2 regions of the Glaciecola sp. MF2-115 genome follow, and region 2 is predicted to be linked to the other one. Evidence: predicted binding sites of a transcription regulator. Region 2 holds the regulator's gene; the other holds the start of a gene.
What was found. The regulator FNR, encoded in region 2, switches genes on or off when oxygen is low (the NO sensors DNR and NnrR bind a similar motif). The targets are predictions, from matches to a motif close to TTGATCTAGATCAA.
Positions count from the first base shown of each region.

Region 1: the regulator FNR is predicted to act here: its motif matches at 7,734-7,747, upstream of ACKLNX_RS14060 (DUF3149 domain-containing protein).

Region 1 covers NZ_JBLBVM010000055.1:190,845-207,504, forward strand. Annotated here, with positions in the region: gene ACKLNX_RS14030 (ketopantoate reductase family protein) at 1-771, opposite strand, end outside; gene ACKLNX_RS14035 (pseudouridine synthase) at 753-1,484, opposite strand; gene ACKLNX_RS14040 (Hpt domain-containing protein) at 1,493-2,059, opposite strand; gene ACKLNX_RS14045 (M16 family metallopeptidase) at 2,295-5,147, shown strand; gene gshA (glutamate--cysteine ligase) at 5,261-6,838, shown strand; gene ACKLNX_RS14055 (hypothetical protein) at 7,037-7,678, shown strand; gene ACKLNX_RS14060 (DUF3149 domain-containing protein) at 7,823-7,942, shown strand; gene smrB (endonuclease SmrB) at 7,945-8,532, opposite strand; gene prmB (50S ribosomal protein L3 N(5)-glutamine methyltransferase) at 8,632-9,561, shown strand; gene aroC (chorismate synthase) at 9,672-10,769, shown strand; gene ACKLNX_RS14080 (MFS transporter) at 10,910-12,121, shown strand; gene ACKLNX_RS14085 (TolB family protein) at 12,143-13,111, shown strand; gene ACKLNX_RS14090 (Fe-Mn family superoxide dismutase) at 13,301-13,882, opposite strand; gene ACKLNX_RS14095 (Grx4 family monothiol glutaredoxin) at 14,177-14,503, shown strand; gene ACKLNX_RS14100 (bacterioferritin-associated ferredoxin) at 14,612-14,806, opposite strand; gene rnt (ribonuclease T) at 14,878-15,519, opposite strand; gene ACKLNX_RS14110 (flagellar protein MotY) at 15,759-16,622, shown strand; gene gloA (lactoylglutathione lyase) at 16,626-16,660, opposite strand, start outside.
Region 2 covers NZ_JBLBVM010000056.1:14,540-31,199, forward strand. Annotated here, with positions in the region: gene ACKLNX_RS15260 (FixH family protein) at 1-440, shown strand, start outside; gene ACKLNX_RS15265 (heavy metal translocating P-type ATPase) at 459-2,867, shown strand; gene ccoS (cbb3-type cytochrome oxidase assembly protein CcoS) at 2,894-3,097, shown strand; gene ACKLNX_RS15275 (sulfite exporter TauE/SafE family protein) at 3,097-3,750, shown strand; gene fnr (fumarate/nitrate reduction transcriptional regulator Fnr) at 3,793-4,533, shown strand; gene uspE (universal stress protein UspE) at 4,719-5,621, shown strand; gene ttcA (tRNA 2-thiocytidine(32) synthetase TtcA) at 5,926-6,825, shown strand; gene rssA (patatin-like phospholipase RssA) at 6,836-7,744, shown strand; gene ACKLNX_RS15300 (DUF2987 domain-containing protein) at 7,745-8,386, opposite strand; gene ACKLNX_RS15305 (glucosaminidase domain-containing protein) at 8,386-9,162, opposite strand; gene ACKLNX_RS15310 (hypothetical protein) at 9,155-9,871, opposite strand; gene ACKLNX_RS15315 (LysE family translocator) at 9,920-10,561, opposite strand; gene ACKLNX_RS15320 (sulfurtransferase) at 10,558-11,433, opposite strand; tRNA gene ACKLNX_RS15325 (tRNA-Leu) at 11,522-11,608, opposite strand; tRNA gene ACKLNX_RS15330 (tRNA-Cys) at 11,641-11,714, opposite strand; tRNA gene ACKLNX_RS15335 (tRNA-Gly) at 11,753-11,828, opposite strand; gene pgsA (CDP-diacylglycerol--glycerol-3-phosphate 3-phosphatidyltransferase) at 11,953-12,522, opposite strand; gene uvrC (excinuclease ABC subunit UvrC) at 12,584-14,410, opposite strand; gene uvrY (UvrY/SirA/GacA family response regulator transcription factor) at 14,413-15,051, opposite strand; tRNA gene ACKLNX_RS15355 (tRNA-Ser) at 15,251-15,342, opposite strand; gene ACKLNX_RS15360 (Bax inhibitor-1/YccA family protein) at 15,577-16,242, shown strand; gene tusD (sulfurtransferase complex subunit TusD) at 16,295-16,660, shown strand, end outside.

The DNA.
Region 1 (16,660 bases), on a different contig from region 2:
TATCGGTAAGTTCATAAATTCGTAAAGATCGAATACTTCGTCTTTTACTTTTTTGACCTCTTCAGGGTAATTTTCTAATTCACCGTTTTTGCAGTTTTTCAACGCAGTTAGTGGGTTTATCACGGCATTTACTGCTAGTTTTTGATAAAGAGCGAAAACAATGTCCTCGCGCCAGTGAAAGTTAGGGTGTAGTTTTTTCACATAGTCTATATTCAAATCGGGTGTTATTAGATGTGCTTCATCGGTATTTGCAAAGCCCATTTCAAGTTGACCGATTGCAGTTTGAACAAACGAATTTGCTGATGTTTTATAAACACCATCAGTCGTTGTTGCTGCAAGCAAAAAGTTGTTCGGTAGGTACTTTTCTGCTAATTCAATGCCGCCCATACCATTATGCAAGAGCATTACGCTTGTGTGATTCGGTAAAATAGGAGCAATCGTTTTCATGACACTTTCTAGCTGATAGTGTTTAACCGGTATGACGATGAGATCTAATTTTGAAAGCGTGTTTTCATTGATGAAACATTGTTTACACTTTAAGGTTTGTGTTTCACCATTTTCCGTATGTATGGTAAGTGTTTGAGAGGGATCGTAGTGATCTCTAATCAGCAGTTCAGTTTCAATATTTTCGGCGTTTTGTATACTTTTCACATTCTGTATGCCTTGCACATTCTGCATACCTTGCACATTTTGAAGATGATAGGCTAAGTTAACGCCAATAGCCCCTCTACCAATTATGCCTATGCGTTTTATCACGTTGCAGTCGGCCATTGCATTAACCAAGGGAGTGGTTGTTTTGCGAGAAATGCATGGATATGACCAATGAGTGCACCACTTTTTGGTAAACATGATATCTCAAAAGGCTCATTCTGGTAATGAAACTTCATGGCATAGCTATGTAGATACATGCGATCTGATTCACTACCTTTATAGCGCTTATCGCCGACGATGGGTGAGCCAAGAGATCTCAGTGCGACTCTGATTTGATGTGTTTTTCCCGTTAGTGGTTTAAGCAAACATATGCGCATAGCTGGTGGAAGCAAATGCTTATCGCGACTGTTATCATTGCTTATAGAAGTAGCGTTTTTAGCGCTTTCAACTTGCAACGAGAAACTGAAGAATTGCGTAATCGCTGGGTTTTCTTGACCTGTCGTTAATTTCCAATCGCCATTTCGTACTTTTTTCATATCTCCCTTGATCATGCCTTGTTTCTTTTTAGGTTTATGATCAATTAAAGCAATATAGTATTTTTGAATCGTTTTCGCTGCAAACTGTTGTGATAAGTTGGAAGCAGCTTGTTGGTTTTTTGCTAAAAGTAGACAGCCGGATGTATCAGTGTCAAGTCTATGAATTAACCAAAGTTTTTCGCAATTAAACTGAGATTCAGCAATCGGTATAATCGCCTTTTCAGAATCATGCATAGGCATTCCGATAGGCTTGTTTACCACCATAAAGTTTTGGTTTTCCATCACAAGTTCAAGCATCAGTGTGCTTAATTAGGTATCTTCTTAAGGACGTCAATTGCTTTGGGGTATTGCAGCTCTTCTATTAGTTGAATTAAATCAAGGGCAGCTGCTTCTTCAATACCCAAGCCTGCAATTAAGTTTGTTAAAGTTTCATCGTCAATGAACTCGTTTTTATCTAAACGATTAATTAGTTCAGTTTTGCTCTGCTCACGAGAGTGAGTGGATTCTGATAAATTTGCTTGGCTAGTATCTTTCAAATCTTTATTGCGTATTTCAGTGCAAGTATCCGTAACTAAACGACTAAACTCATCTGCGATGGTTTGATTAGTTTCGCTAACTCTTAACAAGGCATCAAAACGAGTTGAGCAATCGTACAGTGCTTGAAGCCCTAAATTGCCTGATATGCCCTTTACAGTATGCACCTTCATTTTCGCATTATGGAAATCATTATCTTCGATTAATGCCATTACTTCGTTCGAAACATCAGCGAATTCCGAAACAAATCTACCCAGCATTTTACTCAAAAGTGCCTCGTTGCCGCCTAGCTGATTTAGCGCGAAGTCATAATTAAGAATGGGCAAATTAGTTGACATATTTAGGTCCAGTATTTAGTGAATGGCTATACATGATGCAATGAGGTAATGCATAATACGATATTGTGTTGGTTTTTATAAACCTACATACAATATATTGCTTATACAACAAAAATACTAGTCTACATTGAGGCCAATTATTGCCCTAATATTCACTGAGCTTGAATTAAGCAGACTAGCATTACCAAGGTGTAAGGATTACACCGACTAAAACAATAATTTAAATAGGCGAAACATGATTAAAAATTTTGGAAGAAAAGCGTTGCTAGGTGCATTTGCCGCTTCAGCGATCGTGCTAGGTGGTTGCGAAACGATCAGCACCGACAATGTGGCAACGGCTAAAAATAAAGATACCGACAATTTATCGGGCTCGATAATCAAATATGAAAAATATGAGCTAGATAATGGTCTAACCGTGATTTTGCACGAAGACCAATCGGATCCTTTGGTAGAAGTTAACATCACCTATCATGTTGGCTCTGCTCGCGAGGAGTTAGGACGCTCTGGTTTTGCTCACTTTTTCGAACATATGATGTTTCAGGGTTCTGAAAACGTAGACGATGAAGAACACTTCAAAATAGTCACCGAAGCTGGTGGAACCATGAATGGTTCGACGAATAGTGACATCACTAACTATTACCAAACTGTGCCGGTGAATCAGCTAGAAAAAATCCTTTGGTTAGAATCAGATCGAATGGGATTTTTACTAGACGCCGTGACACAAGAAAAATTTGAAAATCAACGAGAAACCGTCAAAAACGAGCGTGGTCAGCGAGTTGACAATCAACCGTACGGCTTACGTTTTGAACGCACTGGGGAAGCTCTCTATCCTGTAGGTCACCCTTATTCATGGTCAACAATTGGCTATGTTGAAGATTTAGATCGCGTAAACGTAAATGACCTAAAGAAATTCTTCCAAAAATGGTATGGCCCAAATAATGCGGTGTTAACCATTGGTGGGGCAATTGACAAAGCACAAACTAAAGCTTGGATTGAAAAATATTTTGGAAGCATTCCTCGCGGTCCAGAAGTAAAGAAAGCGCCTAAAGCGCCTGCGACTTTAGATGAGACGCGTTATATTACTTTAGAAGATAAAGTGCATTTGCCATTGCTGCAAATCACTATGCCCACTGTTTATGCGCAACATCCAGACGAAGCAGCTTTGGACGTATTAGCAAATATTCTCGGCGGTGGAAAAACCTCTTTGTTGTATAAAAATATGGTGCAAAATGGCTTAGCTTTACAGGCGTTTGCTGGCCACCCTTGTCGTGAACTTGCGTGTGAATTTCAATTACTAGCATTGGTTAACCCACAGAAAGTACAAAGCTTAAAGCAAATGCAAACCATCATTGATGAGACACTAGCCGAATTTGAAACTCGTGGTGTCCAAGATGATGATTTACAGCGCACTAAAGCTGGTATCGAGAGTAGCACTATTTTCGGTTTGCAAAGTGTCGCAGGTAAAGTTCGTCAATTAGCCAGTGGTGAAATTTTCTATAATGAACCAGACGGCATACAGGCTGACATCGAACGTTATAATTCAGTTACAAAAGCTGATGTCATGCGCGTCTACAATCAGTATGTTAAAAACAAACCTGCCGTGGTTTTGAGCATTGTGCCAAAAGGCAAAGCTGAGCTTGCGGTCGCCGAACAAAACTTCTCATTACCAGAACGTAAGTTCGAGGAAAGCACGGCTTCTGTTGATGATATCAAACAAGCAGATATAAAAGATGATTTCGACCGCAGTGTTCAGCCTACAGCGGGTGTTAACCCTATCGTAGGCATTCCAGATTATTGGAAGCATTCCTTCGAAAACGGAATTGACATACTTGGCGTGGACACCGACGAGACACCTACCGTTTTTATCAATATAGCGATGGAAGGTGGTGTACTGCTAGATTCTGTTGAAAAACCAGGTGTTGCTACAATGACAGCACAAATGATGAATGAAAGTACCGCACTTTCTAGCAATGTGGAAATGGCGAATCGTCTAGCATTGTTAGGTAGTAGCATAAGCTTCCGCTCATCGGGTCGCTATACAAATATCTATTTATCCTCACTGACTAAAAACCTTGATGAAACCCTAGTGCTTTTAAAAGAAAAACTATTTTCACCCGGTTTCAAAGAAGATGATTTTGCGCGCTTGAAACAGAACACCTTACAAGGTTTACAGCAGGCACTGAAAAACCCATCAACTTTGGCCAGTCGAGCGAGAGATATCGTACTTTATGGTGAAGACAGTATCTTAGGTATGCCAAGTGGTGGCACGACCGAGAGCGTGCAGGCAATTACCCTCGATGATCTGAAGGCTTATTATGATAGCTACTATCGTCCAAACTTTGTCGATATGGTAATTGTTGGTGACTTGCCTAAACAGCAAGCTGTAGCAGCAGTATCACTGTTATCTGCTTGGGAAGGCAAAGACTACAACTTACCTAAATTCGGTGAATTTGAAAATGCAGCAAAAGGTAAGATATACCTTGTCGATAATCCAGGCGGCGTTCAGTCCGTTATTTCAATTTTAAAGCATGCCTTGGTGTTTGATGCTGAGGGTGAATATTTTAAAGCTGGTTTAATGAACTTCCCATTGGGTGGCATGTTTAATAGTCGTATCAACTTGAACTTGCGTGAAGATAAAGGCTATACCTATGGTGCTCGAAGTGGTTTCAGTGGCGGTAAAGTAACCGGCACATTCAGCGCAGGTGCTGATGTTGCAGGACAACATACCGTAGCCAGTATTCAAGAGTTCTTGAAGGAAATGGATACCTTTCGTGAGTCAGGAATGACGCAAGATGAGCTTGAGCTAATGAAGAAAGCTTACACGCAACGTGATGCCTTAAGCTCAGAAACGCCAACTAGGAAAGCTGGTATTCTTATTAGAATGTTGGGTTATGACTTAGATAAGGAATATCGAGAGCGTCAGAAAGAAATTATCAACAACGCAACTGTTGAAGAGCTTAATGCTTTGGCTAAGAAGTGGTTAGATACTGACTCAATGGATATCATCGTGGTTGGTGACGCTGCAACTTTGCGAGAAAAACTCGAAGTGCTAGATAGAGAAATTGTAGATTTAGAAGTGCCAAAGTAGGTAAATCTTTGGTGTGATTTTATAATTTACACACTATACTAGTGACATACGAAATAAACACCCTTGTAGAGAGTATCTACAAGGGTTTTTTAAATCAGTAATGGAATAATAATTTGGCTAATCACTCGCTTAACTTTTCAAATCGCCTCGCAGCACTTTCTCAAACTAAGTTTCAAACGGCCTTGCCGGATATCAAACACGGTATCGAGAGAGAAGCGCTCAGAGTTAATCCAACTGGCGGTTTAGCCTACACGAAGCATCCGGAAGCACTCGGCTCAACCTTAACTCACGATTCTATTACTACTGATTTTTCTGAAAGTTTAATGGAATTTATTACGCCGCCTGAAAAACAACCTAGAACGACACTGGCACAACTTGCTGATATTCATAAGTTTGTTTATGAAAATATCGGAGAAGAGCGCTTGTGGCCAATGAGTATGCCTTGTTTCGTCAGTAAAGAAACAGCCATACCCATCGCACGATACGGCAGCAGCAATGTAGCGAAGATGAAAGAAGTGTACAGAAAGGGCTTACATAATCGTTATGGCAGCATGATGCAGGCGATTGCTGGCGTACATTTTAATTTTTCGTTTTCAGATGAGTTTTGGCAAGCTTGGTGTGACTTACATGAAGTAGAGAACAGCATTGATAATCGCTCTACTTTTCACTTCGATTTAATAAGAAACTTCCGTTCACTTGCATGGCTCATTCCATATCTGTATGGTGCTTCACCTGCACTTTGTAGTTCGTTTTTAGCCGGCAAAGAGAATAAATTCCCGTTTCAGCGCTTGGGTAAAGGCACTTTATATCTCCCTTATGCCACGTCTTTGAGAATGAGTGATTTAGGCTATACCAACTCTGAGCAATCTTCATTAAACATTTGTTATAACGACTTAAATTCATATGTAAGAACGGTTCGAGAGGCGATCAACACGCCTTCGGAACAGTATGCTGCATTTCCTTCGAATGACGAAGATGGTTGGGAGCAACTGAATAGCAATGTTCTGCAAATTGAAAACGAACTTTATTCTCCAATTCGACCAAAACAAGTCGCTAAGTCTATGGAGAAACCAAGTGATGCTCTCGAAAGTAGAGGCGTGAGTTACATTGAGGTGCGCGCTTTAGACGTCAATCCTTTCTCACCTTTAGGAATAGACGAAAACCAGTTCTATTTCTTGGATGTGTTTTTGTTGCATTGTTTATTGAAAGAGTCGCCTAACTTTACACAAGTTGCATACGATGAAAGTGAGCAGAACCTTGATTTAGTTGTTATTGAAGGTCGCAAACCCGGCTTAATGTTAAGCCATGATGGTGAGTCTATATCGCTACAGCAGTGGTCGACTGAGTTATTTAAGGAATTCAGTGAGGTTGCCAAAACTCTCGACGAAGCCAACGCAAACACAAAATATACTGCGGCAGTGGAGCGTGAGTTTGAAAAGGTGAAAGATCCAAATCAAACACCATCAGCGAAGTGGCTAAACACCTTGTTAGAGCATGATATTGATAACAGTACAATGGGGCTAGAGTTAGCGTTGGAATATAAAAAGTACGCTTCAGGCTTAAACTACCTTCATTTAACAGAGGAAATGTTCCATCAGCAGGCGAAAGAGTCTATTGAGTCTCGTGTTAAAATTGAACAAGCTGACACGAAAGCGTTTTCGGAGTTTATTAAAGATTATTTTGCGCGATAAAATGTATTTTTATTCATTATCGCTTCTGCTTACAGAATAAAATTGAGCGGCAATATATAAGATTAAGGGTAGGAGGAATGACACTGCTTACTATTCACAAGGCAAAAAAAAACCCGAATATTCAATAAGAAATTCGGGCTAATAGGGATTTAACAGGGAAACATGTTAATTCGTATATGTTAGTAAGAGTGGGTTGTTATGCAAAAGTTCAATTTTTTTAAAATCAAATTTTCATATTCGATTTTTATCGCATTAATTCTCGCATTATTAGGTGGTTGCGTGACCCAACCACCCAAAGAAAAAGAAAACCTTTGTGATATTTTCTACGAAAAACGAGATTGGTTTGACGCCGCCGCAGATATGCGTGAAAAATGGGGCGTACCTATTCATGTGCCTATGGCTATGATGTATCAAGAGAGCTCCTTCCGTCATGATGCCTTGCCTCCTAGAGATTATATTTTGTTCGGCTTAATACCTTGGGGACGAGTCAGTTCCGCGTATGGTTATTCGCAAGCAAAAACGATGACTTGGGATGATTACAAGCGAGAAACCGGGCAAATGTTTGCGAGTCGAGAGGATTTTGATGATGCCATCGATTTTATGGGTTGGTTCATTTCAAAAACGCATAAAATAAACAAGGTATCAAAGTGGGATGCTAACGCTCAGTACCTAAATTATCATGAAGGTTGGGGCGGTTATAAGCGCAAGTCATACCGAAAAAAGTCTTGGTTAATAGGGGTGGCGAGTAAAGTGGGAGAGCGCTCGAAGCGTTATTCAGCTCAGCTAAAAACCTGCGAATCTGATTTAGATAAAAACTGGTTCATGCGCCTAATTTCTTGAAACATTGATCTGGCGCAAACATTCCATTTAACTTAATATCTGCCGTATCTAATTATTGATCTCGATCATATGTGAGTTATCAAAAATCTTCTACGCTTACCTCATAGACAAAAACACAATTTAATGAGGTGAATTATGTTATCCATGATTTTCGGCGATGCAGTCGTCTGGGGTTCTCTATTAGGCATATTAATAATGCTAATTATGAGTGCTTATTTTACTTATATGTTTATTCACAATAGTGATCCTGACGAGCACAAATAAGCTTAATCGTATTTGTTGTGTTCTTCATTTTGTTTGATAAGAACAAGTAGGGCGCTTTTACCGCCCCATTCCATGGTGGCTTGGTGAAATCCTAGTACATAAGGATGTTGAATAAGCCAACTGGGTACTTTACGTTTCAAGGTGCCTGTGCCAATACCGTGCATTATGCAGACGCAAGTGTAATGTTTGCGATGAGCTTCGTATAATAATGCCGCAATTTCACTTTTTGCGGCTTCTGCGTTGAGTCCATGCAAGTCTAGCAACAGCTCTGGTGCTATTTCACCTTTCTTAAGTTGCTTCACTCTATCACTACGTTCACCTTCTGCGACGTACTTTAAAGGTCCGCCAGCGCTAAAGCTGGCTTCAAAGCCATCGGAAAACTCAAACAAGGCATTCGCCTTTTTCTCAACAGCCGTATTTGAATGCTGTCTTTGTTTCAATTTGCGTATGCGATCGGCATGGCTTAACTCGTGACGATCGTGCTTTACTGGCTTTACACCGTCAAATAATGAGCTAAAAGAAATATCATCCTGCAGTTCTTCACTGTTGGATAATTTTCCTTTCGATAAAATTGAAGTTTTTTTCTTCATAAGTGCAGATAACAAGCGAATTTGATTGAATTTTTGCGTATTATATCAGGATTGATTCTATATTGAGTCAGTATTATTGCTATCTCACCTGAGGATCCCGTGAATATACAACAACCATCTCATCCCCCAGAACTAGTCACCGTACTAGACTGGATCCGCTATTCTATCTCGTCATTTTATCAAGCCGGTATTTTTTTTGGTCATGGTACAGATAACGAGTGGGATGAAGCCTGTAGTTTAGTTTTCCAAGCGCTCAATTTGCCACTAGATATGCCAGTGGTGCGTCAAGAGGCTTTGTATCAAGCTCGTGTAACGGAAGCTGAAAAAGCACTAATGAGCGACTGGTTGCAGCAACGCGTTGAACTGCAAAAACCATTGCCTTATATCACTAACCAAGCATGGTTTGCAGGTATGCCATTTTATGTAGATGAAAGGGTATTAATACCGCGTTCACCGTTCGCTGAGTTAATTCTTCAAAACTTTGAACCTTACTTAAGTGAAGAACCTGCTCGTATACTAGATCTCTGTACCGGGGGAGCTTGCATAGCAATTGCCTTGGCAAATCAATTTCCTGATTCCATTGTGGATGCTGCCGATATCGATACCGATGCGCTTGACGTCGCCTCTATGAATATTCATGAATATCAATTGGAAGAGCAAATTATTCCTCTTCAATCTGATTTGTTCAGCGGTTTGGAAGGTCAGCAATATAATCTTATTGTTTCAAACCCACCATACGTTGACGCACAAGATATGGCTGACTTGCCCGATGAGTTTCATCATGAGCCGGAGCATGCTTTAGCCGCAGGTGATGATGGCTTGGACTTAGTTGACTTAATGTTACAGCAAGCCCCTGATTATTTGTGTGATAAGGGATGGTTGTTTATAGAAGTCGGAAACAGTGAAGTGCATGTGGCAGAGAGATTCCCTGGGCTCGACGTGACTTGGTGTGAACTGACGCTGGGCGGAAGTGGTATTTTTGCCATTCAAAAAGAAACGCTGCTTAGCTATTTTCGAAATGCTCAATAGCACTGTTTTATAACTAAATTGGTTTCTTTTGAACACGACGCTTATCAGTGTTTATGCTGGGCATCATGAAACTAAAAAAAGTAATTTGAAAAGTAATAAGGAAGGAACAAATGTCTGGTAACACAATAGGTAAGATATTTACCGTAACCACCTTCGGAGAAAGTCACGGCATAGCGATCGGTGGTGTAGTGGATGGTTGTCCTCCAGGGCTAGAATTGCATGAAGATGATTTGCAAGGCGACTTGGACAGACGTAAACCGGGCACGTCTAGATTTACGACAGCAAGACGAGAAGACGATGAAGTTAAAATTCTCAGTGGTATTTTTGAAGGTAAGACGACAGGCACGAGTATTGGCCTGTTAATCAATAATAAAGATCAACGCAGTCAAGACTACTCGAAAATTAAAGACTCTTTCCGTCCCGGTCATGCAGATTACACCTACCAACAAAAATTTGGTTTTAGAGATTACCGAGGCGGTGGTCGCTCTTCTGCGCGTGAAACTGCTGTGCGTGTTGCGGCAGGCGGTATAGCGAAAAAGTACCTCAAGCAACAATACGGTATTGAGGTTAGAGGGTATTTAAGCCAGTTGGGTCCAATTGCGGTAGATAAAGTCGATCACAATGTGACAAACACTAACCCTTTCTTTTGCCCTGATGATACAAAATTGGAAGCGCTAGAAACCTATATGAAGGACTTGAAAAAGGAAGGTAACTCAATAGGTGCTAGAGTTAGTGTCAGCGCTACAAACGTGCCTGTGGGCTTAGGCGAACCAGTATTCGATCGACTTGATGCTGATATTGCCCATGCCATGATGGGTATCAATGCGGTGAAAGGGGTTGAGATTGGTGATGGTTTCGATGTTGTGAATCAAAAAGGCACTGAGCATAGGGACGAAATGTCACCTGAAGGCTTTCATACCAATCATGCCGGTGGCATCTTGGGTGGAATTTCAAGTGGTCAAGAAATCCTAGTGCATATGGCATTAAAGCCCACTTCAAGCATTAGCATTTCCGGCGATTCGGTTGATATCAATGGTAAGCCAGCCGAGGTGATTACTAAAGGCCGCCATGACCCATGTGTTGGGATCAGAGCAGTACCAATTGCAGAAGCGATGTTAGCGATAATATTGATGGATCACCTGCTAAGACATCGAGCGCAAAATAGCTTAGTGACTTCAATCACGCCGGTTATACCAGCACAGCGCTAAGTAAAAGCGAAACTTTGATTAAAGACGCGACGCGAAATACGTGCGTAACGCGAAATATGTACGTAACGCGAATTAAGCACGCAACGTGAATTAAGCTCGCAACTGTGCTTAGCATCCATTGATGAATGGGAGAACTAGCTTTGCTATTGTCAAAACTGATTACGACGAAAAGTAAGGCTGCCATTTCTAGCCCCTTAAATTTGGGGCTAATTTCTTTAACTTACTTTTTCTATTTTGGCCAACTAGGTGTCGTCACGCCCTTTATTGGTGTCTTTTTGGATGGTCGAGGATTCAGCTCCCAAGAAATTGGAAGCTTGCTGGCTATCGTCACTCTTACTAGAGTACTAGGACCCAACCTCTGGGCTGCTATAGCTGATAAAACTGGGCGCGGCGCTGACATTGTTCGTTTTGGTTGCCTCCTGGCTTTTATTACTTTTACGGCAGTCTATTTCTCCTATAGTTTTTGGGCACTCACGTTTAGCTTCGGCATAATGATGATGTTCTGGACGGCAGTACTACCTCAGCTTGAAGTTATCACTGTTAACTCAACCAAAGACAGTAAGGGTGGGTATGGTGCGGTTCGACTATGGGGAAGTATAGGTTTTATAGTACTAAGCCTTGTGGTTGGCTTCCTACTTGATATCTTCTCCACTGAAGTGATTATCTACACTTCAAGTTTTTGTTTGTTTGCACTATATCTCAGTTCGATGTTTATAGCTTCGCCACACATCACGCCAAAAAGCGAACGCATCATCATTAATGAGTGGTATAAAGTGCGCTCCTTAGTTTTCGTTGCATTCATTTTATCGGCTATATTTTTGCAAATTAGCTTTGGTACTTATTACAGCTTTTTCGCACTTTATATGGGGGACTTGGAATATTCTGGGAAACAAACAGGCTTGTTCATTGCTGTTGGAGTGTTGTCCGAAATAGGCATCTTTCTCATCGCATCAAGGCTTATCGCCAAGTTCGGTGTGAAATGGATGTTAATTCTTTCAATGCTGCTGACTGCCGCCAGATGGTTATGTTTGGCACTAATACCAGAATTTGCAAGTGCAATTATACTTAGCCAAACACTCCATTCATTTAGTTTTGGAATGAGCCACGCAACATCTGTTCACTTCTTACATTCGTATTTTTCAGGGGGCTTTCAAAGTCGCGCTCAAGCACTTTATGTCAGTATTGCGTTTGGGATCGGCGGAGCATTGGGAAGCTATATAGCGGGATTTACTTGGATGGACGGTGATGGAGCAAAAAGCAGTTTCATCATTTCAGCAAGTTTTGCTTTTATAGGTGCTTTCGCATTACTCTTGGTAAGTAGTAAAGCATTTGCTGGTCAAAAACTAGAATAAAAATGACAAAAGGGTAGCTAAATGAAAAATGTATCGACGCTCTTAAATGTAGCGTTAAAAATAAGTGTTTTAAGTGGAATGTCTTTATCGTTATTTTCAGCAGCTGTGCAAGCTCAGGCCGATTCAGGCTCTGACATACTTGTAGCTTCAGTCAATTATACTGCGCATGAAAACAAAGACGTAGGCGAGTTTATTAGCTTAAGTAAATTTCAAAAAATAACGGATACTGCGAGTTATACCAATCAGCCTTACTTTATTAATTTGGACAAAGAATTAGCTTATACGCAAAGTATTACGCTTGATGACGTCACTCAAATGGATACGTTTATTTATAACTTTGAAACACAAACTGCGAAGAACTTAACTAAGTCTGTCACCAGTGAATATAGTCCGACACCAACACCAGATGGTAAGGGCTTATCAGTTATTCGGGTTAATGCGCTAGGAAAGCAGGAGTTGTGGTATCTTCAGCTCGATAGTGGTGAAGCGAGGCAAAATCTATTACCTGCTATTGAACCGGTAGGCTACCACGTATGGGATGGCACCGATAAAGTACTCCTATTCGTATTAGGAGAGCCGCACACTCTGCGTTTAGCCTCGGTAAACAAACAAACGGACCAAGGAAGGGTGTTAGATACGAGTATTGGACCAAGCTTGTGGCCGATTCCAGGAACAAGCTTGTTTAGTTACAGCAAGCAAATAGATGAAACCAACTGGCAACTTCGAGCTGTTGATACTAAAACGAAAAAAACGAAGGCCCTTGTGGATATGCCAACGGGAAGCTATTACTACGCTTGGTCTCCTCAAGGATATGCCGTTACTGCAGTTGATAATAAACTTTATCAGTGGCGATACAGTGAGACTGAAACGGGTCAATGGACCGAGTTTGCTGACTTGAGCCAACAATGCTCAGCTGGGATAAGCCGATTGAGTTTTTCTCAACAAGGCAATTCATTGGCAATGGTTTGTAATCGGCCTGCAGTCCAATAGTTAGCAGGTGTGAAGTGAGATTATTGCGGTCTTGTAGTTATTGGGCGTGAACTGATTATTGCCGTTAAATAGTCAGTTGGTGTAAAGCGATAATTGCGGTCATTTTTAGATTTTGATAAAAAAAACCACCAATATTCATTGGTGGTTTTTTGTTTTAATTAGCTACGACTTATTCAATAAGTTTAGCTCTTATGCGAAGTTGCTTGCAGCAAAATCCCAGTTCGCAAGTGCCCAATATGCTTCTAAGTAATTAGGACGTACGTTGCGGTAGTCAATGTAATAAGCATGTTCCCACAAATCACATGTAAGTAGCGGTGTAACACCTTCTTCAGTGATAGGTGTGCCTGCGTTGCTCGTGTTAACGATATCTAGGCTACCATCAGCGTTTTTCACTAACCAAGTCCAACTAGAACCAAAGTTATTCACTGCTTTGTCGTTAAATGCCGCTTTGAAGTCCGCAAATGAACCCCATTTTGCATTGATTGCATCAGCAAGTGCGCCTGTTGCTTCACCGCCACCGTTAGGGCTTAAGCTGTTCCAATAGAACGTATGGTTCCAGATTTGTGCTGCGTTGTTAAAAACACCACCTTCTGAATTTTTAACGATTTCTTCAAGCGATTTATTTGCTAGGTCTGTACCTTCAACAAGTCCGTTTAACTTTGTAACGTATGTCGCGTGATGCTTACCATAATGAAACTCAAGTGTTTCAGCAGAAATATGCGGTTCAAGAGCATTCTTTTCGTAAGGTAAAGCTGGTAATTCAAAAGCCATGTTGTTCTCCGTTTTGGGTCAATGATTTAGGTTCGAATTTAGTAATTCGCTTTCTTGGTATTAACTCAATATTGGGACAATTATAGTTAATCCAAGAATAAACTCGAAAATAATACTTAATAAGTTATAACTAGTTCGAAAATATATGAAAAGAAGATCATTTTTTACTGATTTTTCGGTCTAATCTATTTATTATACTGCTATTCATATATATGGGTTGTTTTTTTCAAGATTAACCGCATCTCTACTCATATTCAAATTACATTTAAGCATTACTCAGATAAAGGTCATCAAATGGAAACTATAGATAAAATTAAAGAACAAATTGCAGAAAACCCAGTCTTATTGTACATGAAAGGCTCTCCTAAACTGCCAAGTTGTGGTTTCTCTGCTCAAACTGTTCAAGCTTTGATGAGTTGTGGTGAGCAGTTTGCGTACGTTGATATTCTGCAAAATCCAGATATTCGAGTTGAATTGCCAAAATATGCTGACTGGCCAACATTTCCACAATTGTGGGTGAAAGGTGAGTTAATAGGCGGTTGTGACATTATTTTAGAAATGTTCCAACAAGGTGAGTTGCAGCCATTGTTGAAAGAAGCTGCGGTTAAAGCTGAAGATTAATTTTTATTTACGTACTCTAAAATAAAATTTTCACAATAAAAAAGCCTCGAAAGAGGCTTTTTTATTGAATCGTGTTACTTGAACGGTAGCTAGAGTTTTAAGTAAGGCTTAGCCTACGTCCATGAATAAGGTTTCATCTACAATAGTGTTATCGATAATTTCTTGTGCTAATTCAACGCATTTTCCGCACTGACTACCAAGTTCCATGATTTGCTTTAGTTCGCGCATATTACCCACGCCATGTGTTTCCACCGCGCTTTTAATTTGCTTATCAGTTATGCCATAACACATACAAACGAACATCAAGAATCACCTCTTAATCAATATGCAAATGATAATAATTCACATTTAGATTGAATGCAAGCTTTTTGCGATTAATTCTCAATTAGATTTGGAAGTGGCCATCCACCTAAGTTTTTGTAGCGATTTACAATATAACAAAATAATTCAGCGGTGCGCTCTGTATCATATAATGCGGAATGTGCTTCGGATTGATCAAAAGGTATTCCCGCGGCTTGGCATGCCTTAATCAGGACTGTTTGCCCGAGCGCTAATGCCGCTAGTGATGTTGTATCAAATGAAACGAAAGGGTGGAATGGTGTGCGCTTAATATTCTGCCTGGCAATAGCTGCATTAACAAAGCCTTGATCGAAACTCGCATTGTGAGCGACGATAACCGAACGTTGGCACTCAGCTTCTTTTTGATGTTTACGAATATGCTTACATAGGTTTTTCATGACAGTGTTCTCATCGAGAGCGCCACGTAAAGCACAGTTTGGGTCAATACCGTTAAACTCTATCGCCGCTTGTTCAATGTTTGCACCTTCAAAAGGTTCCACATGTTCATGAAAGGTGGTGTCAGGAACGAGGTCTCCTTGCGCATCAAACTTCAATGTGACGGCCGCAATTTCTAGCAGCGCATCCGTGCTTGCATTAAAACCAGCTGTCTCTACATCAATAATGACGGGGAAATAACCTCTAAATCGATCTTGAAGCTTAGGTTTAGTCGTTGTCATGAAATACTTATAAATCCCTAGAGTGCATATTAATGTGATTGAAATAAAAGAAGGAAGCTTTGGTAGCATTGAGCAGGTAAGCTAAGTACATGACTCAAAAGCTTTTTTACGAAATCAAAGCGCAAACTCTCATCTATACTTTGTTTTATAGGATTATTTACGCCAGATTTGTCAGCAATTCTAAACATTTTATTCAAATTGTCGATACCTTATCTAAGTTCTCGGAGATTGAATCTACAATGAAAAAATACTTATTAAGCTTTATTTGTTTACTTCCCATGCTTGCGTCAGCAAATTTGCGTGAGTACAACGCGTCCGTAGAAAACTCCGAATGGATGCTTGGTGAGCAAACCCGCTTAATGTGTGAACTAAAGCATCCCATACCAGGTTATGGAGTGGCTTCTTTCGTGACAGAAGCCTCAAAACAACTTAATTTAGAATTCGTCCTCGATATGCTCCGTCTCCCAAATAAATACGATAGTGCGACGGTTTATTCTGTGCCGCCGAGGTGGATGCCTGGTGCTCTTCAAAAAACGATAGGAACAATGAGTTTACGCAAGCAATATGATGGTGATCTTCCGTCAGAATCCGCTTGGGAAATGCTGACAGAACTAGAGAAAGGGTATTGGCCCACCATTCATTATCAAGATTGGAGTAATCGATACGATTCGGTCGCTGTTGCTCTTAATGCTAGCAATTTCGACAATTCATATTTTGCATTTTCTGAATGCGTTGCCAATTTATTACCCTATAGTTTTGAAGATATTGCATACACAGTATTAACGTATAAAAAGAGCAGTGTGGAGCTCACCAACTATTCAAAACGACGTTTAGATATGATTGGTGACTATTTAAAAGAAGATATTGAACTGGAGTTAGTATTGCTAGATGGTTACTCAGATAGCTATGGCGGCTCTTGGAACAATGAGCAATTATCGATCCGCAGAGCCAACGAAATTCGTGATTACTTCGCTTCTCAAGGTGTTGATACAACACGAATTGAAGTGACAGGGCATGGTGAGAAGCGGCACATCTCACCAAATGATAACGAACTGTCGAGAGCGAAAAACCGTCGTGTGATAATTCAACTCGCCAAGTTATAAGCTTTACTTCTCTTGGATGAGTTCGATAGCGTAGCCAT
Region 2 (16,660 bases):
TAATCTGCATACCCGTTTCATCGTTTATTGTTGGTGGCATTGTCATTAGTTTTGCGACAGACGGTACCAATAGCCTAGTTGTCGATGATTATTATAAAGAAGGTAAATCGATTAATGCACGACTAGATAAAGTCGAAGCCGCGAGAGCATTGAATATCAGCACCCAACTGAAAATAAGTGATGAGCTTATCAGTGTCGAGTTTCTAACCGGAGCACCAGAAAGCAAAGAAGCATTAAGATTAGATTTCTTTCATGTGACACAAGAAGATAAAGACTTCCAAGTGCTTTTACTTGCAGATGCTTCTGGTATTTATAGAGCAGAAGCAAGTGCGTCAATAAAAGGTAAGTGGCGATTACGATTAACACCACTAGACGAACACTGGAAGGTTCAAAAAACCATTACATTACCCACATATACGGCTATCAGTTTTAATCCATAATGAGTGTTACTAACAACAATGGCGATTAGTATATCGAAGGGAGACTGCTTTCATTGTGGTCTTCCTAATTTTGAAGGTGACAAATACCCTGTCACCATATTAAACCAGAGTCACAATATGTGTTGCCCCGGCTGCCAAGCCGTTGCAAGCTCAATAGTTGATAATGGCTTAGAAAGCTACTATGAATTTCGAACCGAGCCAGCTGCACGCGGCGACTCGGCGCTTGATAATACAATGAGTAAACTATCAGTATATGATGAGCCTGAATTGCAGGAAGATTTTGTACTGGAAAGCGGTAATAATAAAGAAATCCAATTAACCGTCGAAGGAATTACTTGTGCGGCTTGCGGATGGTTAATTGAAAAGCAATTAGCCAAAGTTGTAGGTGTAAAGCAAGTTTCTGTTAATGTTGGTGCGCGCCGAGCATTGATCTCATGGGACGATGAACAGATCAAGCTCTCACAGTTATTGCAGCAATTAAAGAAAATAGGTTATGCATCTCTCCCATTCCAGGCAGATAGCCACGAACTCTCCTTCCAAATTGAACAAAAAAGCTACCTAAAGAAGTTGGGCTTGGCAGGCTTGATGACGATGCAGGTAATGATGCTCGCTATGGGGCAATATTTTGACCTCTTCGGTAGTATCGACGCTGAAACGACTAGATACTTTAATTGGGTTAGTTTAGTGCTTACCACGCCAGTAGTGCTTTATTCCGGCAGCGTATTCTACTTAAGCGCGTTAAAAGCCACCTTAGCTAAAAGAATCAATATGGATATCTCCATCACGATCGCTATTTTATCCACGTATATTGCTGGAATAATCACTGTAAACCAAGCTGATGCAGAAGTGTATTTTGAATCCATCTGCATGTTTATTTTCTTTCTCCTAATTAGTCGCTTTTTAGAACAACGCACACGTTACAGAGCCAACCTAATATCCTCAAATATGCTAAAACATATCCCACTTACAGCATACAAATGGGTAGATGGAGAAATAAAAGGTGTTTTAGCAAAACAATTGAAAGTAGATGATCTTGTTTTAGTAAAAGCTGGCGAAATTATTCCGGTAGATGGTGAAGTTGTAGAAGGACAAGCCACAGTTGATGAGTCACTATTGACCGGTGAGTTTGAGTCCGTTGCTAAGCAACAAGGTGAGCTAGTTTATGGCGGTACACTAAATCAACTTGGTGTTATTACGATTAAAGTCACCAAAACGCTTAAATATGCCATGGTTAATCAGATTTTGCGCTTGCAAGAAACAGCAATGACAAACAAACCTAAAGTTGCCTTGATGGCTGATAAGTTTAGCGAGCATTTTGGGGCGATTGTGCTAGCCTTCACTGTGTTAACCTACTCATATTGGTTCATACAAGATAGTCCTCATGCGTTTTGGATAGCAATATCAGTCCTCGTTGCAACCTGCCCTTGCGCTTTAGGTTTAGCAACTCCTTCAGCGCTTACATGCGCCATGGCTAATCTAAATAAGAATGGCATTCTATTGAAGCGAGCAGATGCCTTAGAGCAACTGAGCGATATCACTGACATTGTATTCGACAAAACAGGCACACTCACATATGGTGAGTTTTCTTGTGGAAAAATGTGGTTTGCAAAAGACGCACAGCGCGAAACTTTATTGTCGATTGCAAGCTCATTAGAACTTCGTTCAGAACATCCTATAGCTAGCGCTTTTACTCACTGTGAAATAGAAGAAAGCCATCGTCATATAGATAAGTTTCAAGTAAGTATTGGAAACGGGATTTCTGGTAAAGTTGACAACGCTCTCTACAAGCTAGGATCCGCAAACTATGTTGCTTTAAGTGAGCAAGAGCTAATACAACATAAAATTGCAGACGCGACTATTATAATGACTAAAAATGGTCAACTAAGTGCAGCATTCTGGCTAGTTGATAAGATTAAGAACGATGTAGCAGATGTATTGAGTCAATTGGCCAATTATAAAACCATTATTCTCAGTGGTGATAGTGAAAAAAATGTCTCGGACGTTGCGCAAAAGTTAGGTATCGATGCTAGCTACTCTCAATGTACTCCAGCAATGAAACTAGAAACTATACAGCGCTTACAAGGCGAAGGTAAAAGAGTTTTAATGCTCGGAGATGGTATTAACGATGCACCTGTTCTAGCGGCATCCGATGTATCTTTAGCCGTTGGAAACGCCTCGGACTTAGCGAAAAATGCTGCCGATATTATCTTATTAAACCCTCAGCTAGAGTCACTTGTATTCATTTTATCAATGGCCAAAAGAGTCAGAAGAAAAATTAAGCAGAATATGGCATGGGCAATTGGATACAATGTATTAGTATTACCTTTAGCGATGGCTGGCTTTTTAACTCCATGGATGGCAGCGCTTGGCATGTCAATTAGCTCCATTATTGTCGTTTACAATTCGACGCGTCTGCTTAAGAATTAGATTAAGATTACATTGGACAGATTTTTATGAGTATTATTTACGTATTGATCCCCCTCGCCATCATTCTCGTGGGTATTGCTGTCATCGTATTTTTCTGGGCTGTAAGGTCTAATCAATTTGAGGATTTAGATCGTCAAGGTTTTAGCATATTGTTTGATGACGATTTAGAAAAGAAGAAAGACAAACAAGAGTCAAAGGGATCAGCTAAAAATTCCGAAGATATAAAATAATGCTAGAAATCAATTTCCTAGGTGCATTTCTTATTGGTATTGCTGGCGGCGTGCACTGTATTGGTATGTGCGGAGGAATTGCTAGTGCGTTTTCCTTTGCTATCCCAAAAGGACAATCTCAACTTCCCTATATTCTTTCATACAACCTTGGTCGTATACTCAGTTACACTTTGGCTGGCGCTTTAACCGGTTTCATCGGTGGTATTGCCAGCGTCAATATTCAAACTTCAATACCGATTCTGCAAATTATCAGCATTGTATTCTTAGTTTTACTCGCTTTGTATATCGGTGATTGGTACAAAGGTTTATCTGCATTAGAGGCATTAGGTGCTAAAGTTTGGAAACGAATTTCACCCATATCAAAAAAACTAATTCCATTTAAAAACCCAATTTATACAGTAGCTTACGGTGCAATCTGGGGCTGGCTTCCCTGTGGGCTAGTTTACTCTGTACTTACCTGGTCCTTGGCGAGTGAATCTGTTTTTCAAGGCGCATTGATCATGTTTTCTTTTGGTTTAGGTACATTACCCACACTAATAGCGACGAGTATTGGAGCTGGTTTTTTAGTGCCCATTTTTCAGCATAGAGTGACACGAAAAATCATTTCACTATTTCTGCTTTGCTTTGCACTTATCTTGACCTTAAAGCTTTAAATAGGTCATAATTACTTTGAAAATAATCAAAAAGAGTAAGTCATGGCCAAAGGTCCAGAACTGTCGATTCACTGTCAAAGTTGTAGCTTCAGTCACTTATGTTTACCCGTTAGTTTAAACAAAAGCGAACTAGAATCATTAGATGACATTATCGAGCGCAAGAAACCACTCCACAAGAATGATAAGTTAGTCAAATACGGTGATCAGTTCCATTCTTTATATGCTGTAAGATCTGGCTCTTTTAAATCATATGTCAGTGATAAAGATGGTGTTGAACAGATCATTGGCTTTCACTTCCCCGGCGACATCATTGGGTTTGATGCGCTAAATGATAATAAGCACAGTAGCTATACACAAGCACTTGAAACTGCGATGGTATGTGAGCTTCCCTACGATACTCTCGATGAAATGTCGGTGAAACTTCCTAAACTAAGACAACAAATAATGCGATTCATGAGTGCCGAAATAAAGCATGATCACGATCTAATGATGTTGCTTAGTAAGCGCAATGCTGAAGAACGCTTATTATATTTTCTCAGTGACCTATCTCAAAGGTTCGAAGAGAGAGGCTTTTCGGCCAAGCAATTTAATTTATCTATGACACGCAATGAGATTGGAAACTACCTGGGTCTTACCGTTGAAACGATAAGTCGATTGTTAACGCGCTTTCAAAAAGAGTCTTTGATTAAAGTAGATGGTAAATTGATTTCGATTATTGATTTTGATGCTATCAATCAGCGATTACCCGATATGGAAATAAATTTCTCACGCGTCTGCGTTTAAAATCTTAGTATTTTAAACGCTCTGTGCTTCAAAGGCTGAGTATGTTAAACATGCAGCACTGTTAAACGAAAGCGGACTTAGCCTTTTATTCCACAGTCATTTGATCTAAGGCAATGATCTTACTGGCATATTATCTAAAATAGATCCAAACTATAAAAATAGAATGATAAGTTTTGGAGAGCAATATGTTTACTTGTAAGAAAATTCTGGCCGTTGTAGATCCTAAATCAGAAGTACAAACATCACTTCAGCGTGCTTTAAGCATTGCTGATAAAACAGGGGCGCAAATTGTCGCCCTTAGCTGTATTTATGATAAGTCATACGATATGGCGGCTGTTTTAACAAGTGATGAACGCTTCAACATGAAACAAGCAATGATGGAACAAGCCAAATTAAAACTAGAAGCTTTGGTTAAACAATTCAAGTGCGAGAGTAAGGTAGAAATCTTAGTGACTTGGGAGAAGAAGTTACACGATTCAGTTGTCAACACCTGTAATGAATTAGCTTGTGACCTAATTATAAAAAGCACAAAGAAGCATGGTTTACTCTCCTCCAGTATTTTTACACCAAACGATTGGCATATACTTAGAAAGTCCCCAGTCAGCGTCTTACTAGTTAAATCACATGATTGGCCAGAGGAAGCCACCATCGTCGCCTCTCTAGGAGTTTCTGCAAGAGATGACACACATGTATCATTGAGCGATAAAGTTGCTGAGAATGCTCATGCTTTGTCAGACTTACTCAATGCAGAAGTGCATTTTGCCAACTCTTATGCGGGAGCCCCATTACATATTGCTGTCGAAGTTCCTAACTTTTCACCCGAAGTGTATAACAAGTCAGTTGAAGAAAGACATATTAAAAAGGTGCAAGAACTAGGTCAAAAATACCAACTTGAAGAAGCCAATATTCATGTATTAGAAGGCTTACCTGAAGATATCATTCCAGAAATATGTAAGAAAAACAAAGCAACACTGCTTGTTATTGGTTCGGTTGGTCGACAAGGTTTATCTGCAGCGTTATTAGGCAATACAGCTGAACTGATTATAGATGCCGTTGAGTGTGACACCTTAGTTGTAAAACCTGATTAAGTTCATCGACTTGTTTTGAGTGGTTCACTGTATCGAGTTACTTAATGCTTTGATTAGCTCATTGTTTTGACTAGCTCACTGCTTAGCTCAGCTTAAGCTATGTATTTTACACAGTTCAGTATTTACAATTGCTCTCATAAGGTTTTCTTGTGCCGACGTTTTGTTAATTGCTTACCTCGTTAACAAGCTTTAATATACACGGCATTGGAAAGCACCCTACTTTGCATCTGTATCAATATTTCGCTTGTAGGTGTGAGAAGTATTTTATTAATAAGTTTGAGCCCTTCGGCTGTCGGAATGAATAATGAGCGTAATTGCGAGCTTTGATCCAAAGCAAAAATACAATAATGATAAGTTAACGAAGAAGATTCGTAGGAATGTAGGTAAAGCCATCGCTGACTACAATATGATTGAAGATGGCGATGTTGTCATGGCAGCAATAAGTGGTGGTAAAGATTCATTCGCTATGCTCGATATTTTGCTCAGCTTGAAAAAATCGGCCCCAATACATTTTGATGTAATTGCCGTGAACTTAGATCAAAAGCAACCTGGCTTTCCAGAGCACATTCTTCCTGAGTATTTAGAATCTAAAGATATTCCGTATTACATTATCGACAAAGACACCTACTCTGTAGTGAAAGCAAAAATCGATGAAGGGAAAACGACTTGCGGTTTATGTTCTCGTCTGCGTCGCGGAAGCTTATATTCATTCGCAGAAACCATTGGTGCCACTAAAATAGCGCTAGGCCACCATATGGATGACATGGTCGAAACCACTTTTCTCAACATGTTTTACGGTGCGAAGATGAAATCGATGCCGCCAAAGCTACTTTCAGATGACAAACGTAATATTGTCATTAGACCATTGGCTTACTGCCGTGAGAAAGACATTCAAAAACTCGCTGAAGTGAATGACTATCCTATTATTCCTTGTAATCTGTGTGGCTCACAGGAAAACTTGCAGCGTCAAAATATCAAAGCAATGTTGACCGACTGGGACAAGCTTACACCAGGGAGAGTCGAAAACATCTTCAAATCATTTCAAAATATTAGTCCTAGCCAAATGGCTGACACTCAATTGTTTGATTTTGAAACCTTGTCAATTGACCGCACTAGTCCCAAAAAAGAATACGAATTTAATAGTGAGGAAGTTTCATCAACCAATATTGATGAATCCTTAGTTATTCAAATAGCCAACTTATAAAAGGAGCGACATGAAAATTGGACTTGCTTTAGGTGCTGGAGCCGCTAGAGGCTGGGCTCACATTGGTATTATTCGAGCGTTGCAGAAATCGGGAGTCAAGGTTGATGTTGTCGCTGGCTGTTCTATTGGTGCATATGTTGGAGCAGCATTTGCAAGTGGTAAATTGGACGAACTTGAAGCGTGGGCTAATACACTCACTGAATGGCAAGTTTTTAAACTGCTTGGTGTAGGGTTTCGTCGTGGTGGCTTAGCTAGCGGCCAGAAAGTATTTGATAAACTCAAAGAAGATTTTTGCGCACCTACATTTGAGGAAATGAATATTCCGTTTGCGTGTGTTGCAACCGATCTTTACTCCGGAAAAGAAGTTGTTTTCAATTCCGGTGAAATTGGTGATGCTATTCAAGCGTCTTGTGCCATACCTGCCCTTTTCAGTCCAGTTGATCACAATGGTAGATGGTTAGTTGATGGTGCTGTCGTTAATCCAGTCCCTGTTAATCAATGTCGGCAAATGGGGGCTGACTTCGTCATTGCAGTGAACCTGAGTGCGGATTTTAGGCCAAGGCTCATAGAAACATATGAGAAAGAGCACGAAGAAAGCCAAAAGAAGACCGATGAGATGCTTGATAAAGCGAGCGACGGTTTTATTAAGAAATGGTTTTCAGCGGACGCAAAGCAAAGCAAAAAGACACCACCTAGTATCGTGGGTGTCATGAGTAGTTCTTTAGAGATTTTACAAGCAAGAGTTACTCGTTCACGCTTGGCCGGCGAGCCACCAGATATACTCATCGAACCACAATTAAATGATGTTGGTATCCTCGAATTTCATCGAGCAATTGAGATCGGAGCAAAGGGAAGCCAGGCGGTCGAAAGACTCGCCCAACAAATTGCCTATCAAATGAATTTAATCGAGACTCACTAACTATTTGCTTGCTAGCGCCGTTATGCGTAACGGCGCCGTATTCAGCTTCAGCCCTTTCCTGCGCTCAAACCACTCATCATCTAGTATTAACAGACCTTCTTTTACAAGCTCGCCGGTTCTACTTGATTCGTTCAAGTTTTTGTCGCTAAATTGAAAGGTTAATCCTTTAACTGTAGGCATCATAAATGACAAAAAGCTGCCCATTTCATTAAAAAACGCTTCATATTGTTGGTAGATAAATCTTAGCTCTTCAAAAGTGTAATTAGTCTTCAAATACTCTGGTTTAGTTTCAAGTTGAACAGAGATATCACATTGATTTGAAGGTTCTTTAAAATCAATCACCACAAAAGCGTTGGCGAGACTTAAGGCTTTTTCAGATTGAACCGTAAAACGTTGTTCAGGTGAAATAGTTAAAGGCAGTTGCACTTTCTCGGTACTGATTCGTGCGGAATTTATGGTGCAAAGCTTACCGCTAGTAACGTGCTTAAAGCCAAAAGCGAACTGCAGAGCTTGAGTGTCTTCATTGTCTAGTTTTCTAACATGGCTGTAGAACGTTTTGTATTTTACTTCTACTTCATCAGCTGCCGCCACATTCGAAAATGAAAATATAAACAGCCCAGTAATAACAACGCTCTTTAGCATTACATATGTTCCTTGTTGACTCGAATCATTTGTTTGAGCTCATGTACATATTCTTCGCCACGTTCAGAGTATTTCAAAAGCCCTTCAGTCATTGCGACTGCCGATATAGGCTTCATTTCGTCACGAAGTTTTTTCCTTATTGCGCGCATTTCACGATACGCGTCATGTCTGTTTAAGTTGCGCATGTAGGTATACATCGCTCTAGATAAATTATTAAACTTGGCAACTTCATGGGCAGCACCATCATTACGACGTTTAGGAACAAAACCACAACCTTCTCTAAAGCACCAAAGTCCAAAGAAGTTATAGCCCTTTTGAGCGAACCTAGATGTTCCCCACGCCGACTCATTAGCTGATTGCACTAATACTAGTTCAACAGGGATAATATCCACTCTATTAAGAAGGCGTTCAAACACCGGGTCTAAGTCTTCCCCCATGTCGACTCTGTACTCTTTTGCGAGCCATTCAAGTTCCTGCATTTGGCGTTCAGAAATCATTTCACCCGAAATGTGTTTAGCTCTGAGCCCTTGAATAAACTCCCTTTGTCTTAATATGTGACCATTTTGTGTTTCAACTGAGGGTCTAAGATATTCAAAGAATGCTTTTTTCTTTTCTAAACTAATCTGATATTTTGAAAAGTCAGGGATGGGCTTTTTCGCAGAAATACTCTGTGGTACTTCTTGAATTTCAGACTTCTCTGGTTGCAGAGAATATATCGTAAATAAAACGAGTAAAAGAACGACAGCGGAAATCGAAATTATTTTCAATTTATGCATCAAAGTGTGACTCCTCGGTATTTGTAAGGTGCTCTACATTTTGATCCTCATCTTGAGAATTAAACAAGTCGTTATAGAGTATAGCCGTTACATTATAGTAAAGTGGTGTAATCCAAATGAATGCTAGGCCAAACGTTATCATACCCAGCAAAGCCAAGGCAAAGAATATCAGGAACAACATGCTTAGTTTAAACAAGTGCTGATTGGCCATCTGAATTGATACTTTAATTGCAACAAAAGGGCTCATTCTTTTATCTGCAATCAAAAATTTAGTAAAGCTCGTTGTTATGTATATATAAATAGCTGGAACAATAAATAAGCTCATGCCTACTTGAGTTAATAAAGAGATACATAACTCGGCGGTTGCTAAACCTAAGATTAAATATGTGAAGTTGAATAATTGGCTAAAGCTAATATCTTTTTTTCTTTCTGTATTAACAGCCATCATAGCGATCCCTGCCCACAATGGCGCTAACAAAACTGTAAGGATCATATTCAAAAAATAGGTTTCAGTTTGCAAGGCTTCCAGTTGAGCAACAGTTTCAATATTGTAAACATTGAAGAATGCTACAAACGAAAGCAAAACTATAAAAATGACAAAAAATAAAGACCTTAAGATTACGGGTAAATTTTTCTTCGTTGCTACATTACCTCGCTCTAAAAGCGCTTTAATATCAATTTGATAATCTTGTGACGGTGCTTTAATCATTGCTCAATTCATTCCAAATTAGTTTGCTGTTTACGAACATCGTTAGCATTAGCTATTGAATACTAAAAATACCGCCATAACGATTAGTACGACGCCCATTGCGCGGTCAAAAATATAACCATTTAATTCATAAAATGCTCGTACGCGTTTATGTGTAATTACGACAGATAAAAATATAAACCAAGCAGCCGTTGCAAGCGCCATATACAAGCCATAAATAATTTTATGCTCTAAAATTGTGTCAGCAGAAATCGCCACAGTAAAGACCGATAAAAAGAAAAGCGTTGCTTTAGGGTTTAAACCGTTAGTAAAAAAGCCAAGCATGAACGATTTGCTCCAGCTCTTTGATGCATTGATAGTAGACGGTATTTCGGTGCTGGCATTCGTAGGTTTACTTCTAAGCGCTGATATACCTATCCAGGCTAAATAAGCCGCGGCTAAATAAAGCAAAGCATTGAGTAACCATGGCGTCGTTTTAATAATAATACCAATGCCAACGAGCGAATAAACAACATGCAAAAGAATCCCGCTGCCAATCCCTATACTTGTTGCTATAGCCGCCTTTCTCCCCTGCTGTATGCTTTGTTTTAATACAATAGCAAAATCAGGACCAGGGCTTGCGACAGCAAAAAAATGAATGAGCGCAATAGAAAAGAATTCTAACCAATTAAACACCGAAAGGTCGCTCATTGACTTACCTCGACTGGGAACGACTGGCTAGCTCCCCATTCTGACCAACTTCCATCATAAACTCGAATACAAGATGCTCCTAAAGAATAAGCTGCTTGCGCAATGATACAGGCTGTTATTCCGCTTCCACAACTAGTAATAATCTCATTATCCAATTGAATATTATTTTCGTTGAACATGGCGCGCAAGCTTTCTTTACTCTTAAAACAAGCAGCTTCGAGTAAGCTAGCATAATAAATATTGACTGAGGTGGGAATATGACCGGAACGCATGTTCTCTCTTGGCTCTGCTTCGGAACCTGCAAAGCGCCCTGGACTTCTAGCGTCAATTATCTGATAAACCTTTCTCTGAGATGAGTTAGAACTAAGTTTATCTACCAAATAATCAGCATTTACGAAGCTAAAATAGCTTGAAGGATTAAGCCTTACATTCGATGGGGAGCTGACTTGAGATAAGTTTGAATGTGTATCAAAAGACGAAGCATTCCAAGCTTTTAAACCGCCGTCAAGTGTTCGCACGTTCTCAAAACCCATAGATAACAACATAAACCAAGCTCTTGATGCACAAAAATTGTCTAAGTCATCGTAAACAACAATTTCATCATCTATGTTCAAGCCAAGATTACGTGCAGAGGCTTGGAAAACCTCGCGATTTGGCATCATATTACTTAAAGAGGCATTATGATCGACAAAGTCGCTCTCAAAATCAAAAAATAAGGAATCGGGAATGTACTCGGAACACGCTATGTTTGGCGGGGTCGGCTTTGAAATAGGACCTTTAGCCATTGTTGTATAGAGAATTTTTAAATTTTTTGAATCAACCAAGCTTAGCTTTTCAGCTAACTCTTCACATTGTATTGTTGTTGAATTCATATTGAAAGCAAACCAATAATTTCGTCTAGTACTCAATGACATAATTAAAACACGATTATGCCAAACATAGAAGTTTGCAAAAAAGAAATGGTGCCCGGGGCCGGACTTGAACCGGCACACTCTTACGAGCGAGGGATTTTAAATCCCTTGTGTCTACCAATTTCACCACCCGGGCACTGATGTTACGACATATCTTATAGCAAAAAGTGGAGGCGGAACCCGGAGTCGAACCGAGATCCACGGATTTGCAATCCGCTGCATAGCCATTCTGCCATTCCGCCGCAACATTGTTGCTTTTACATTTCGTCAATCAAAAGATTGGAGCGGGAAACGAGATTCGAACTCGCGACCCCGACCTTGGCAAGGTCGTGCTCTACCAGCTGAGCTATTCCCGCTCTGAAATGTGGGGTGCATTCTACCCTCAAAATCAAAGCTGTCAACACTAAATCTTAAAGAAAATTACTGTTTTATTAAAAATTGTACAGTTCGTTGTTATTTTGCACTGAAACCACTAAAAAACTAACTTTTTACTGCACTCAACTGTTTCCATGCAGCTTTTGTATAAACAACCATTGACCAAAGTGACAAAACCGCAGAGAAGTACAATAATATTTTACCTAAACTTACCCAGTATATAGGAATGCCCATAAAGACTTCTAAACCAGAGAGTAAACCGATTAATGCAAGCATTTGTGCGGTGGTCTTCGATTTGCCGATAAAGGAGACTTGAACCGCTTCGCTATTACCATGTTGTCCCATCCACTCTCTTAAGGCTGAAACATATATTTCACGCATTAATAAAGCGATAGCTGGCACCGTAATCCATACGTCGGCGTATGTATGCGTCACCATTAGTAGTGCAGCTGCCACTATAAGCTTATCAGCGACAGGATCAAGAAACGCGCCGAAGGGCGTTGATTGCTTTAGTTTTCTAGCTAAATAACCATCGAACCAATCTGTAATGGCCGCAAACCAAAATATAAATGCACCGGCTTCATGAGCCCAACGCCAATCGAGAAAATAAACAACCACGAATACAGGTATCAGAAGTACTCTGAACATGGTGATGATGTTAGGGATGGTCCACATAAATACTAAAAACCTTAGTTAACTGGTCTAATCTGCAACTATGATACCAGAACAGACTGAATTAAGAATGCAAATGATCATATATGATATCGGCAAGTTCATCACTTATGCCAGGAACCCTTGAGATTTCTTGTTTGCTCGCATTCTTCAGACCTTGCAATCCACCTGAATACTTTAACAAAGCTTGCCGTTTCTTTGGGCCTACTCCAGCTATCCCTTCTAGTGTTGAAGTCTTTTTCACTTTTTGTCGTCTATTTCTGTGCCCTGAAATAGCAAAACGATGCGATTCATCACGTATATGCTGTATAAGATGTAGTCCAGGCGCATCACTTTCCATAGGAATCGTTTCATAGGAACCGGCTCTAATCAATGTTTCAAGGCCGGCTTTCCTGCTACTTCCTTTTGCAACACCAATAAGCGTTGGCTTCTTATCGTCGGGCCAATCTTCGAAATGTACTTCAGCTTGTGACAATTGCCCTTTCCCGCCGTCGATAAACAGAATATCGGGAATTTTTGCATCGGCATTGGGTGACTTGTAACGTCGCTTCAGAGCTTGAGCCATTGCTGCATAATCGTCTCCGCCTGTAATACCATCAATGTTGAAAGTTCTATATTCACTCTTTAAAGGTCCATCTCGGTTAAATACAACACATGATGCAACTGTTTGCTGACCCGATGTATGACTAATATCAAAGCATTCCATTCTGCTAATCGGCGTATCTCTTTCTATCGCTCGTTCTAAGTCAACAAAGCGTGCAAACATTGATTTTTGTTGGTTTTGTTGTGTTTCCAATGCATTGTCTGCGTTCTTATTTGCTAGTTGCAAGTACTGTCGTTTTTCATCTCTCGCACCTTCATAAAAGCGCACTCTATAACCCGCTTCTGTAGAGAGAACCTTTTCAATATCAGCCATTTCAGGGAATTTTATTGGAATAATGATTTGCTTCGGGATCGTTTTATTACCAGCAAGATAAAACTGAAGTATGAAGGATTGAAAGACAGTCTCTGCTTCAATGTTTTTTGGGATTTTGGGAAAAAATGACTTACTGCCAAGTAGTTGGCTATCACGAATAAATAAACCTTGAACACACACCAAGCCATTTCGAAAGGCAAAGCCGAATACATCCATCTCTTCTTGATCACCACTCACAAACTGTTGTTCCTGAATTCGTCGTAGTGCGCTAATTTGATCTCGATAACGCGCGGCAGCTTCAAAATTTAATGCCTCACTGGCCCTTTCCATTTTCTCAACTAATGAAGAGATAACTTGAGAGTTTTTGCCACGCAGAAACAATGTTGCCAGATTAACCTGCTCTGTATACTCCTCATTACTCACATAACCTTCAACACAGGGTGCAGAGCACCGTTTCATTTGATACTGCAAGCAAGGACGACTGCGGGCTCTGTAGTAACTATCTTCACATTGTCGAATAGGGAAAATACGCTGCATTGAGCGTAAACTCTCTCTTACTGCCCAAGCGCTCGGGTAAGGTCCAAAATAAGTCCCTTTTAATTTCTTCGTACCTCGATGAAAACTTAATCTAGGATGCTCATGATCAGACAAAAAGATAAACGGATAGGACTTATCATCCCTTAAAACGACGTTATAACGAGGCCTATATTTTTTGATGAAATTGTTTTCGAGAATGAATGCTTCGGTTTCGCTAGAAACAACAGTAACATCCATTTTGGCAATATGAGTAACGAGGGATTGGGTCTTAACGCTATCTACATTTTTTCTAAAGTAGGAGCTAACGCGTTTCTTTAAGTTTTTTGCCTTCCCCACGTAAATTACTTCATCCCTGATGTTATACATTCGGTAAACACCAGGTTTTGAAGTTAGGTTTTTAAGAAAGGCTTCGGAATCAAAAAGCGCTTGGTCACTCATCGCTATTCAGTTTGGATTAACTTATGACGCAACGCTAAGTGCGTTAACTCAACATCAGAGCTGACATTCAGTTTTTCGAACATTCTGTATCGATAAGTATTAACGGTTTTAGCACTTATATTAAGATGTTGCGCAATTTCAGGAACCCGTGTTCCCCTCGTCAACATTAAGGTAATTTCCAATTCACGATCAGACAAGTTCTCAAATGGATTATCATGATTCTGCACTGTGCTTCCAATTGCTAACTCTTGAGCAACATCGGCAGAAATATAGCGTTGGCCCGCTGAAACTTTGTAGATTGCATTGACCATTTCACTCGGATCAGCATCTTTCGTTAGGAATCCGTGTGCACCTGCCTGCATTATCTTAGTTGGAATTGGGTTTTCTTTATGCATAGATAAACAAATGACACGCGTACTATCGCAAATACGTAATATTTTACGAGTAGCCTCTAGGCCACCGATTCCCGGCATGCTCACATCCATCATGATAATATCAGGTGCGCTTTTGCGACAATGCTCAATGGCCTCTTCACCACTTCCGACGGAAGCTACGACGTTAAAATCTTTAACATCATTTAAAATGCGACTGATCCCTGTCCTAACGAGTTCATGGTCATCGACCAATAAAATCTTGATCACGTAGGAACCTCAATTTCTTATTATTAATTTAATACGACTATTTATAAGTACCGAGTATCTTACAAATAGCTTCATATTGGAATAGATTTATGTATCAGCAGTATTGATTTCTAACCATAAATAAACAAGCTAGTGGAAAAGAAATGATATGCTAGAAAAGAAAAACCCCCGACAACAAAGTTATCAGGGGCTTAGTATGTGGCGGAGAGTAGAGGATTCGAACCTCTGGTGGGTTTGACCCCACGTCTGATTTCAAGTCAGGTGCATTAAACCGGGCTCTGCCAACTCTCCGTAACGAGGTGCGCATATTAAAGTTCAAATGAGCTGTTGTAAAGTCTTTAGATAGAAAAAATTCAATTTTTTTGTTTGTTTGAACGTTTTTTACCCATTTTCGTATTTAGACCATATGGTTTACAAATATGTTTTCGAAAATGACTTGAAATTTGGAACCAAACACCATACAAAGTATCTAAGATTTAACTAATTGTTTTGCCCAATTATTATTTAACGTGGAGACGTATAAAAATGGAACAACGTTCAGTGTATTCAGCTTCTGACACTCGCTCAGTAGTTGAGATTAATAAAGTATTGAAAAATACTTATCTGTTATTGTCTATGACTTTGGCATTTAGTGCAGTTTGTGCATGGATAACAATGCAAATGGATCTTTCATTTGTTGCTAGAATTGGATTAATGATAGCAGCTATTGCGAGCCTATTTGCAATTAGTAAATTCCAAAATTCAACGATTGGTTTAGGACTTGTTTTCTTATTTACCGGTTTGATGGGCGCTGGTTTAGGTCCATTGTTGAATTACTATTTAAACGTGGGCTATCCTGGTCTAATAATGGAAGCCCTTGGTACAACAGCAATTATCTTTGTTGCGTTGTCAGGTTATGCAATCTTTACTAAAAAAGATTTTAGCTTTATGGGCGGCTTTTTAGTTGTTGGTTTGGTATTTGCGATTATCGCGAGTATCGCTAACATCTTTTTTGCAATCCCAGCTCTATATCTAGCGATTAACGCAGTTATCGTTTTCATCTTCTCTGGTTTCATTCTGTATGACACGAGTAGAATTGTGAAAGGCGGTGAAACAAACTATGTGATGGCTACGGTAAGCTTGTACTTAAACATCTACAACTTGTTTACTTCATTGCTTGCATTGTTAAACGCTTTTGGTGGTGACGATTGATTCGCACCTCTACTAAAGGAAAACACCCCGCTTAGGGGTGTTTTTGTTTGTTATGAACAAATTTCTTATTTTTATCACTGGCTCTCCATTTGATTCATTGAATGGTCAAACTGCCCTATCCTTTTGTGAATCAGCGGTTTCAATGGGTCATTGTGTCGAACAGGTTTTCTTTTATCAGCAAGGCGTTCAACATGCTAATATTGATGTACAGGCGGCAAGTGGTGAATTAGGTATAATGAAAAAGTGGGTTTCATTTTCTGAGCAAACAAAAACACCTTTGAATATCTGTGTCACCGCTGCGATTAAACGTGGTGTTATAGCAATGGAAGAGGCTCAAGAGCTTGAGCTAAATAGCAATTTGCATGCTTCGTTCAATAGCGTGGGAATGGCGGATTACTTTGCCGCGCTTAATAACGAT